2 regions of the Peribacillus sp. NPDC097197 genome follow, and region 2 is predicted to be linked to the other one. Evidence: riboswitches for the same ligand, from Rfam matches in the RefSeq annotation. Region 2 holds a riboswitch; the other holds the start of a gene.
The links. Region 2 has a riboswitch for cyclic di-AMP ahead of ACQKL6_RS20485 (cation:dicarboxylate symporter family transporter). Riboswitches for the same ligand answer to the same signal wherever they lie in the genome.
Positions count from the first base shown of each region.

Region 1: it holds a riboswitch for cyclic di-AMP, as region 2 does, so the genes downstream of both, ACQKL6_RS17805 (potassium-transporting ATPase subunit F) here and ACQKL6_RS20485 (cation:dicarboxylate symporter family transporter) in region 2, are expected to answer to the same signal.

Region 1 covers NZ_JBNNST010000017.1:45,525-50,560, forward strand. Annotated here, with positions in the region: gene kdpB (potassium-transporting ATPase subunit KdpB) at 1-410, opposite strand, end outside; gene kdpA (potassium-transporting ATPase subunit KdpA) at 433-2,106, opposite strand; gene ACQKL6_RS17805 (potassium-transporting ATPase subunit F) at 2,132-2,206, opposite strand; cyclic di-AMP (ydaO/yuaA leader) riboswitch at 2,700-2,840, opposite strand; gene ACQKL6_RS17810 (DUF2294 domain-containing protein) at 3,087-3,461, shown strand; gene ACQKL6_RS17815 (NupC/NupG family nucleoside CNT transporter) at 3,752-4,945, opposite strand.
Region 2 covers NZ_JBNNST010000029.1:5,773-10,808, reverse strand. Annotated here, with positions in the region: gene ACQKL6_RS20490 (class I SAM-dependent methyltransferase) at 110-844, shown strand; gene ACQKL6_RS20485 (cation:dicarboxylate symporter family transporter) at 914-2,176, opposite strand; cyclic di-AMP (ydaO/yuaA leader) riboswitch at 2,350-2,498, opposite strand; gene ACQKL6_RS20480 (efflux RND transporter periplasmic adaptor subunit) at 2,673-3,932, opposite strand; gene ACQKL6_RS20475 (hypothetical protein) at 3,946-4,608, opposite strand; gene ACQKL6_RS20470 (diacylglycerol/lipid kinase family protein) at 4,725-5,036, opposite strand, start outside.

The DNA of each region.
Region 1 (5,036 bases), on a different contig from region 2:
ATTAAATCATTGGCCTCCACTAAAACCATGTCACCTTTTTGCAGTTCCGTGGCATCGACTATCTTTACAGATCCATCTTTTTGGATTAACTTTGCTTTTGAATCAAGCTTTGTCTTTTTCAGACTATCCGCTTGTGCTTTACCACGACCTTCCGCTAATGCTTCAGCAAAGTTGGCAAACAGGATGGTTAGGAGCAAAATGAAAGTCACTGCACTGGTATATCCCCTATCTGATATTCCACCAAATAAATCGGGAAATATAGTTAGAAAAAGGGTCAAGACAAATCCTATTTCCACTACAAACATGACTGGATTTCGTGCCATGGCTCTGGGATTCATTTTTTTGAAAGCATCTTTTATTGCTTCAAAAAGCATTTCATTATTTACTTTTCCATTACGCATCGTATTCATCTGTACTACTCCTTTTCATCGTTTATCTAATCGTTAACCATTCTGCGACAGGTCCTAGGGTAATCACTGGAAAGAAAGTCAAAGCTCCAATAATTAAAACCGTACATAAAAGAATGACAAGGAATGTAGGATTATCTGTTTTAAATGTACCCATCGTCTCTGGGACACGTTTTTTAGCAAGTAATGATCCAGCAACAGCAATCATGGCTATCATGGAAAAATAACGGCCAAACAACATGACCAAACCTGTGGAAATGTTCCAAAAAGGTGTATTATCCCCTAAGCCCTCGAAACCAGAACCGTTATTGGCTGCAGCTGAAGTAAACTCATATACAATTTGAGAGAGCCCATGGAAACCTGGATTTGAAATGGCCGATGTCCCCATCTGTGCCGTTAGTGCAATAGCAGATGGTACCAAAATGATTAACGGATGTAGAAGGATCGTCATGGCTATTAATTTCATTTCCGGCCCTTCAATTTTCTTACCTAAAAACTCTGGTGTACGCCCGACCATCAGTCCAGCAATGAATACAGCCAATATGGAATACATAAGAATGTTCATCGTGCCTACCCCATCACCGCCAAATACACAGTTCAGCATCATCATGGCCAGTGGCGCTATACTACCGAGCGGTGTCAGCGTATCATGCATATTATTAACTGAACCTGTAGTGGCAGCTGTAGTCACCGTTGTAAATAGGGCACTCTGAGCCATCCCAAATCGGACTTCTTTCCCCTCTAAGTTTCCACTCTCTTGTGAAAGGCCTATTGCCTCCAATCGGGGATTGCCATTTTGTTCACTAGCGTAATTCACACTTAGGAAAACAAGCATCATGAGTCCCATTGCTGAAAATAAGATCCATCCTTGTTTGTTATTTTTCGCCATATATCCGAATGTTAATGGAAGGGCAGCAGGAATGAGAAACATCGATAAAATCTCTAATACATTCGTAAATCCATTAGGGTTCTCAAATGGATGCGCCGAGTTGACACCGAAGAATCCACCGCCGTTTGTGCCAAGGTGCTTTATTGACTCCAATGCAGCCACAGGTCCTCTTGCAATATGTTGGGTGGCTCCCTCTAACGTAGTAGCCATTACCGTAGAACCAAGGGTCTGTGGTACCCCCTGGGATACCAGAACCAAACTGACAAAAATGGAGAGAGGCAGTAGCACCCGAGTGATCGAACGAATTAAATCTACATAAAAGTTCCCTAAACTCCTCTGACCGGTCAAACCCCTGAAAAAAGCGATGCATAAGGAAAGACCGGTTGCTGGTGTCGTGAACATCAAGAAGATGATGACAATCATTTGTGATAAATACGAAAGTCCGGATTCTCCGCTATAGTGCTGTAAATTGGTATTAGTAAGAAAACTTGCTGCCGTATTGAATGCCAATGACGGATCCATGTTGGCTATCCCACTTGGATTACCCGGTAAAACTCCCTGAAGCCGTACAATCATGTATGAGATGACAAACATGACTAAGTTACTTAGGAGTAATGCCTGTGCATATTGCTTCCAATTCATATCAAATGTCTTAATACCAGATATTTTAAAAATGCCTCGTTCTAACCACCCGAACATACGATCTTGCCTTGTGGTTTCAAGGGAATATACTGCCGCTAAATATTGGGCCAATGGTATGGCTAGGATCACTACCAAAAACAACACCACAATGATTTGTAAAAAATCCATTTACATTTCCTCCGTTATCGTTCTATTAATATTTCTCTGGGTATAATAAAGCGTGAATTAAATACACGGTAACCGCTGGGACAATAAGAATGAATAACATGTTCTACTCCTCTCCTTTTTTCGTTATAACTTTGTTACAAAAATGAATGAATCCATAGAAAAGTAAAAAGGGTGTACCCATTAGAAAGATAGTTATAGCATCCATCCGAACCTTCCTTTCACTTTTTTAAAAATCTTTACAATTTACCTCCTTCACGATTAGTGGAGAAATTGGTGCCAAAAGAACACAAAAAATAGACCAATGCTTACCCCTTCTCCAATAGTCCGCATTGCATGGCTATCCTAGTTTCAATAGTGAAAAAAATGATTCACAATCCAAACAAGAATATTTGCAAAAGCAAACAGTATTAGTGGAGAAAAAGTACTCATTGGTCTACTTATCGCCCAGCAAGCTTTTCAGCGCTCTTTGCGATCTGTCTTCCAAGAAACCTTTTCATGTAATTATAGGCATAATAAAAAGACCTACTGAAATGACAGGTTGCTATTTTGCTACAAACACAACAAAAAAGCCTCCTGGATCAAGGTGGTCTTATGACCTCCTTCGCTTTAGCCGACGAAGTTAGCTGACGGGTAGGATGGCGAAAGAGTTCACATCCCTTCTGCAAAAGCAGAATTAACCCCATAAATAATGGGTCCTCCGTTCTCAATTACTTGAGATTTGGCCGATATCAAATTGTTATTGATGAGCATATTCTACGCTCATCAGCAAACCTTTGTAAACCCCATTAAAATTCCATATATTCGCAAATAGATTCATATTCGACCATATACTTCCGTTTTTCTATATAAAAGTATTATTTACTCATTAATCCTATATATTTCTAATATTTTAATATATATACAAACTTGTATTGACAAAAACTTGAATCCGGCATTATGATGAATCCCATATACGATCGATGAAAAAAATCGGAGGCATTATGTTAAACCAAAAAAAGAAAATTGAAGCCGAAATTAGTGCAGCATTCATTAAATTCCAGCGTGATTTAATTGGCAGAGGGCCACAAGAAGTTAAAACCTACATCATTAATGACATGCTGATCACTCGTTTTAAAGGAGTCTTGACTGTCGAAGAAAAACACCTCGTCAGTCAGGATTCTGGAAAGAAGCTTGTAAAAAAAATGCGCTCTCTTCTACGTGAAATGTACAGTCAGGATTATGAAAAAATTGTCGAGGATCTAACAGGTTGTAAAGTCCTTTCTTCACACAGTGACATTAGTACCAAAACGGGTGAACGAATCGAAGTTTTCATAGTTGATAAGGATTTGGAGAAATACCTAGAAAATCTAAAATGAGTGGGGTGATTTAGTTGACATTGACTCAATTGGAAGAGCAGAAACATGGACAAAATTTCTGCTCTTCATGCTTTTATTATGACATCTCTAATGTATTTCACGCCTTCACCTTATCGGAAACGTGACTATTGGTTTCTTTTTATACTCATGTAAAAAAAGCAATCCCTTAATCTTACCGATTAAGGGATTAACATCATTTATACCTAAAAATCACTTGGCTAATTTGTTTTTCATTCACGTATTAAAGCCACAATATTTAAGGTTTTCTAGTAAAACTATAATACACAGCGTTACCAAACAAACAATCCAACAATCATGGCACTAAGCATGGAGACTGCCATTCCACTAAGCAATAGCTTCCAAACATTTCTTCCAATGATATTCGATTTCTCCTCGTCTAGAATCGAATTGAACGTTCCGTAAATCATGCCGACTGTACTAAAGTTTGCAAATGAGGTCAGGTACGTAACGGCCACAGCTACTGTATGCGGGGCCAAACCGCTAATCTGTGTTTTCAAATCGAGCAAGGCTACAAATTCATTCGTTGCCAGTTTGATTCCCATTAATTGAGCAACATACATCGTATCTTCCCAATTTAATCCAAACAAGAAAGCGAATGGACTAAAGATGACAGAGAAGATTTTTTGGATTGTTAATCCATCTACCGCAAGCCCTAAAATACCGTTAAGACTAGCCGTTAATGCGACATAGCCGATTACCATGGCCATAATGACGATCACCATCTTGACTCCAACTAGCATACTGTTTGAAATGGTTGAAAAGAAGTCTTTACGTTCCTCTTTTGTAGGAATATATACGACATCTTCCTCTTTACTGACAGTAACAGGATTTAACATATTGGCTATAAGCAAGGCATTTAAACAATTCAATGGAATAGCGACGAATACAAATTCAGCCGGAACCATGGATAAATACGCACCTATAATCGAACCACTTATACTGCTCATACTCATAATTCCAAAGGTCAGCAAACGCTTATCCTTTAAAGAACTTAATTGCATCCTGATAACAGCGAGAGCCTCCGTATTTCCAAGAAACATCATCTGAATAGAAAAGAAGCTCTCCAGTTTCGGTAAACCGGACACTTTCGAAATGAGCCAACCGACTTTATCTATTATCCAGGTCAGGATGCCGAAATACGATAGAATATCAAAAAACGTAATAATGAAGATGATCGGCATCAACGCACTGAAAAAGAAATCCACTTGTTCGTTTGCCATAACAGAAGGAAAAACGAAAGAGATTCCTTCATTAGCACATGCAATCAACCAGGTGAAGAAAGTAGCAATCTGTTTAATGACCCATGTTCCGATGGTGGTCGACAACATGAACCATGTAATAATCAATTCAATGCCAAGCAACGTAAGAATGATTTTCCACTTCACGTTTTTTCTATTAGGTGAGCACAAGTATACGATACCCATGACAACCAATACCCCTAGAATATTCAATAAGAAATACATACGGCACCCTCTTCCTTTATCTTTTACTGTTGAATGCATACATAAAAAAGCCCTTATTTTTCATGCTTTCGGCCACTGGACAGAAAGCATG
Region 2 (5,036 bases):
CAAACTTTTTAATATTCACGAAGTGTATATAAAATAGTATTAAAAATAAGAAACTAGACAGGCAACATTTTCCATATTATAGTAAAAATAAAGGTTTGGAGGATGAATGATGGATAAAATAGAAAAAGACGATTTCATCAATCACTTGCAGGAAGACGCTGTCGCCGATTCATCAAAAAATTGGGGTCTTTGGGAACTCGAAAAATTTGCATTCGATAAATACTTTCATCAAGCCGACTCCATCCTTGATATTGGATGCAGTACAGGGAGGACGACCTTTGCTCTATACAAGAATGGGTTTCATCATATAACCGGACTGGACCCTTCACCCTCCAAGATTCAAGAAGCCCGGAAGTTTTCACAAGATGAAAATATGGAGATTCCATTCTTTCTTGGGAATGCCACGGAAATCCCTTTCAACGACTCGTCATTCGACCATGCACTCTTTTCCTTTCATGGTTTAATGAAAATCCCTCAACGAAAAAACCGCATTCTCGCTTTGAAAGAAATCAAACGCATACTTAGACCAGGAGGCCGTTTCCTATTCACGACACCGATTCGCGACAGTAATGAAAGGTATCTTAATTTTTGGGAACAGGAAGAAATGATTTGGTGTGATAGTAAACAGGATGAACGGCTATATGAGTTCGGTGATATCTTCACAAAGGGAAAGTCTCACCAAGAAGAGGCCTATCTCCATATCCCGAGTCAGCAGGAAGTCCTTGATTGCCTAGAAGAAGCCCAACTGACTGTTTTGGAAACCTTTCACCAAGATTCATTTAATGAAAGCGTTATGGCTATGAACTTTTCCCCTGACTCCCATTTCTGGATCGTCCATCAATAAGTTGTTTTCGACTTTCATCTGAATACAAAAAAACTCCAGAGTGCAATCACCCTGGAGTTTTGACTTATATTAAGAAGCCTGTTCGAGTTTTCCTTTTTCGGCAGGAGGGTTGAATTGACCTTCCCACTTGGAAATAACGATGGCTGCTAAAGAGTTACCAATAACGTTTACTACAGTACGACCCATATCAAGGATACGGTCAATACCTGCTATGAAGGCAAGTCCTTCAATTGGGATGCCCACCGTACCTAATGTTGCTAAAAGTACAACGAAGGATACGCCCGGTACACCGGCAATTCCTTTAGAGGTAATCATCAACACTAACATTAGCGTTATTTGCTCATAAGCACTTAGATGTATGCCGTACATTTGAGCAATGAAGATGGCTGCTAAAGCTTGGTATAATGTGGAACCATCTAGGTTGAATGAGTAACCAGTCGGAATAACAAAAGACGTAATATGTTTTGGACAACCGGCTTTCTCCATCTTCTCCATGATTCTTGGAAGAACCGCTTCTGAACTTGCTGTGGAAAATGCTAAGATCAATTCTTCTTTCAAAATGGCAATTAACTTAAAGATACTGAAGCCTACAAATTTTGCAATGAGCCCCAGGATGACAACTACGAAGAAAATCATCGTTCCGTATACGGAAAGGGCTAACTTTCCTAATGGGATTAGTGATGATAAACCGAATTTAGAGATTGTCACACCGATTAGTGCAAATACCCCAATCGGAGCAAATTTCATAACCATATTGGTTAGATTGAACATACCTTCCGCCGCACCTTGGAAGAAACGGAATACTGGTACTCCTTTTTCACCGATAGCTGCAATGCTTAGTCCAAACAAGACTGAGAAGAAAATGATTGCAAGCATATCGCCTTCTACCATTGCTTTAATCGGATTAGATGGGACAATATGAACGATTGTATCTATAAAGGATTCGTGTTGCTTAGTTTCTGCTGTGTCAACATAAGTGGAAATATCCGTTTGTTCAAGCTCACCCATATTTACGCCCGCGCCAGGCTGAATAATATTGGCAGATAATAAACCTACGCCTATTGCAACTAGTGTTACTACTATAAAGTAGGATAGTGACTTGGCACCTAATTTCCCTACTGATTTAATATCGCCCACGCCTGCAACTGCAACAATAAGGCTAGAAACGATAATTGGAACGACAATCATTTTAATCATACGTAGGAAGATATCACCTAATGGTTGTAGATAGCTTTGTGCCGTCTCACTTCCATAAAATATAGCACCTACGATAATTCCTAGAATTAAACCAATGAATATTTGGCTTGCTAAACTCAGTTTGAATTTCTTCATTTAATTTCCTCACCTTCCATATAGTCTTTGATGTAAAAACATTTGTCTCGGTAAGGGAAACAAGATACTAATAAAAAGAGAAAAATTTTTCTGTATATTGAAAAACTTCTATCCTTACGCTTAAAAAAAAGACACCCTACGTGTCATTTTCCCTATTGGCGTGTTATTCACACATGTTCCCTCGAAGACGCTTACGGGGTTAGCTGTCGGGTTAGGAATCGGAAACACAATGGCCCTTTCATCTCTGAATTCACCCCTAGCGAATATAATCCGCAAAATTGGTTCCCCCGTTCTTTTTTATAAGATTAAGCGAGCTAACTTATATTAAAATATTATACTAAAAATATTAATCTGTAAATATATTTTCTTTCCCCACACTCCGAAAGTACAGAGGGGATTAAGAATATTGAGTGCTACGTGGGTTTACACTTATTGTTTAAATAGGTAATTAGTTTTAACAGTAAAAAATTATGGCCATTTTTGATTTAACTGAAAATTATTTTTCCAAAAATCCTAGTAAAATGTATCTAACTTTTTCCCTTTTGGATAGTTTCTTAAAAGTTGCAGAGTGAACCTTGTCCAATTTGAGCGGGGTAATGAAGTAAGAGTGGTTCTTCACTACCTTTTTCGGTTCTAAAAGGATGACATCTCCCACTGCTGGACCTTTAAGCATCTCTTGCTTCCCTTTTGCTTGAGCCCCTTTTGTAAAGTATTGTCGGTTCAAATGCCCTTTATTGGTCATTTTATAGACATGCGGCTGCTTCCGTTCATGTATCGCTTCTGTTGGAACAGTCGGGACTCCCTTCTTCACATTCGTTATAACGGTAAGGTCGACCTTTGAACCGTCTAATAGCGCTTCCTTATTCTCTGCTTCCGTTACAATTTCCGCTTCGAATGTATAGCGATTTTCATCCTTTAGGGTTGGCTCCTCTTTGGGATAAGGATGTATACGGCTGATGGTTCCGCCCAACCTCTTTTTCAAATCAGGAGAACTAGCTTTTATCTCCATCCCTACCTCTGCCTTCTTTAACTCTTCTTCAGAGAAGGAACCTTCGATGGCCATTTCTGCAGAAGCAATTGAAATAATCGGATTCGTTAAATTTTTATTGATCTTCTTCACGACACCATCCGCTTCACTTGTCGTCTCCACGGCATTGGTTTGCACCTCAATTGAGCTTAATTGTGCTTCTAGCATGACCACTTTTTCCTTCAAGCTATTTTTTTCAAGTTCCTGCTTGTACATCTCCTGCTCAATATTACTTTTAATTAAGTCTGAGGAAGAAATGGTGATGTCTATATTTAGGTTCTTTTCTACTGTCTCATCGATAACCGTTTTGTTTGAATCCAGGGTCAGACCACTTTGATAAGCTTTCAACTTATTTATGTACTCATCAATTCCGACGATTTCTCCTTCGGTTGCGGCCTTTTCCGCTTCCAAATTATCTTTTAGTGCATCCAGTTCGGTTGTAGTGTATTCAAACAGGGATGTTCCAGCCGTTACCTCGTCCCCTTCGTGAACCAGGAATTTCTGAAAATCATTGTTTTTAGCATCAAAATAAACATCATATTCTTCTGCCGGTTTAAAGATTCCCTTTGTTTGAAATGTTTCAGTTATGGTATCTTTCTTAACTTGTGTCCATCTTTCGGTAAAAACGGTCCGTTCCACTTTACTGTCTTTTTTTTCAATCAAGTAAATATTACCCGATATCAAGGCCAAAGATGCTACTGATAGGGCTGCTAATTTCCACTTTTTCATTTTTCTCACCGCCTTATACGAATACGCCAACTTGTAGATATGCTAAAAATGCTTTAGCAAACCACGAGGCAATATAAAATAGAATGATCATTGATAAGACAAAGGCCTTGCTTCGTTCCGTATATACCTTCAAATAATAATATTGTAAAGAAATGATTAAAATTTGAAAAATGGTGATTTCACTAAAAAAATGAATAAAGTAATCGCTTCGAATGAAGTACTGGCTGATGACTCCAAGTGAAAAGGGGTTGGCATCATGCCCAATATCCATCAAAACAAAAAGGGGAATTAACAAAACCTTCTCCAGTAAGTGCAAACTAAGCGTAATCATTTGAACAATCACGGTTTTTATGTATGGGATATCCAATACTACCCAAAAGAATAAAGAAGCTAAAAAGATATAAATAGAAGGATAAAACAATCCTGCAATCATATTTCCAATTACAATCAGTAATTTTCCCGTTTCAAATTCACTTACATCCATCTTCGTAATATTTTTAGAAAATGATTCTGAACCAATTCCAAAATATCCACTTACTGAAAAAACTAAGACACTAAGAAAATATAATCCTATTAATTTCCAGAAAAGTCGTGTGACCGCTTCCGCATTTTGCAATTGGTAACGGCTTCTTTGCGGTTCAAAAATACCCTTTAACAATCGGACCTGGTATATCATGTATGTTCCTCCTGCAAAAAATGAAATATCATTTTATATTTTATCTTATTTTGTAAACAAATGCAGAAATAAGGAGGAATAAATATAAATATATACTCTTAATGCGTCTGATTCTGTTATACTCCTGAGCTAGGAGACAAAAAAGCAAGATGATGTTTCAGAACTTCTATCTGTGTAGGCGTCTGATTATAAATCTCTCCATCCATATCGACTTCGAGAGGTAATTCGGTTTCCACCTTCAATTTTCTTGCCTGGACATACATGACACCTGACTCTGAGCTGACACTTTCAGTCAACGAACTCTTCATGGCTAAGATCTCCCTAAATACACTTAGGCTCGATTCTTTCACGATGACGATATCAAACAGCCCATCGTCTGGCTGGACCATTGAAAAAGGCATTGAATTCGTTCCGATAAAATTACCGTT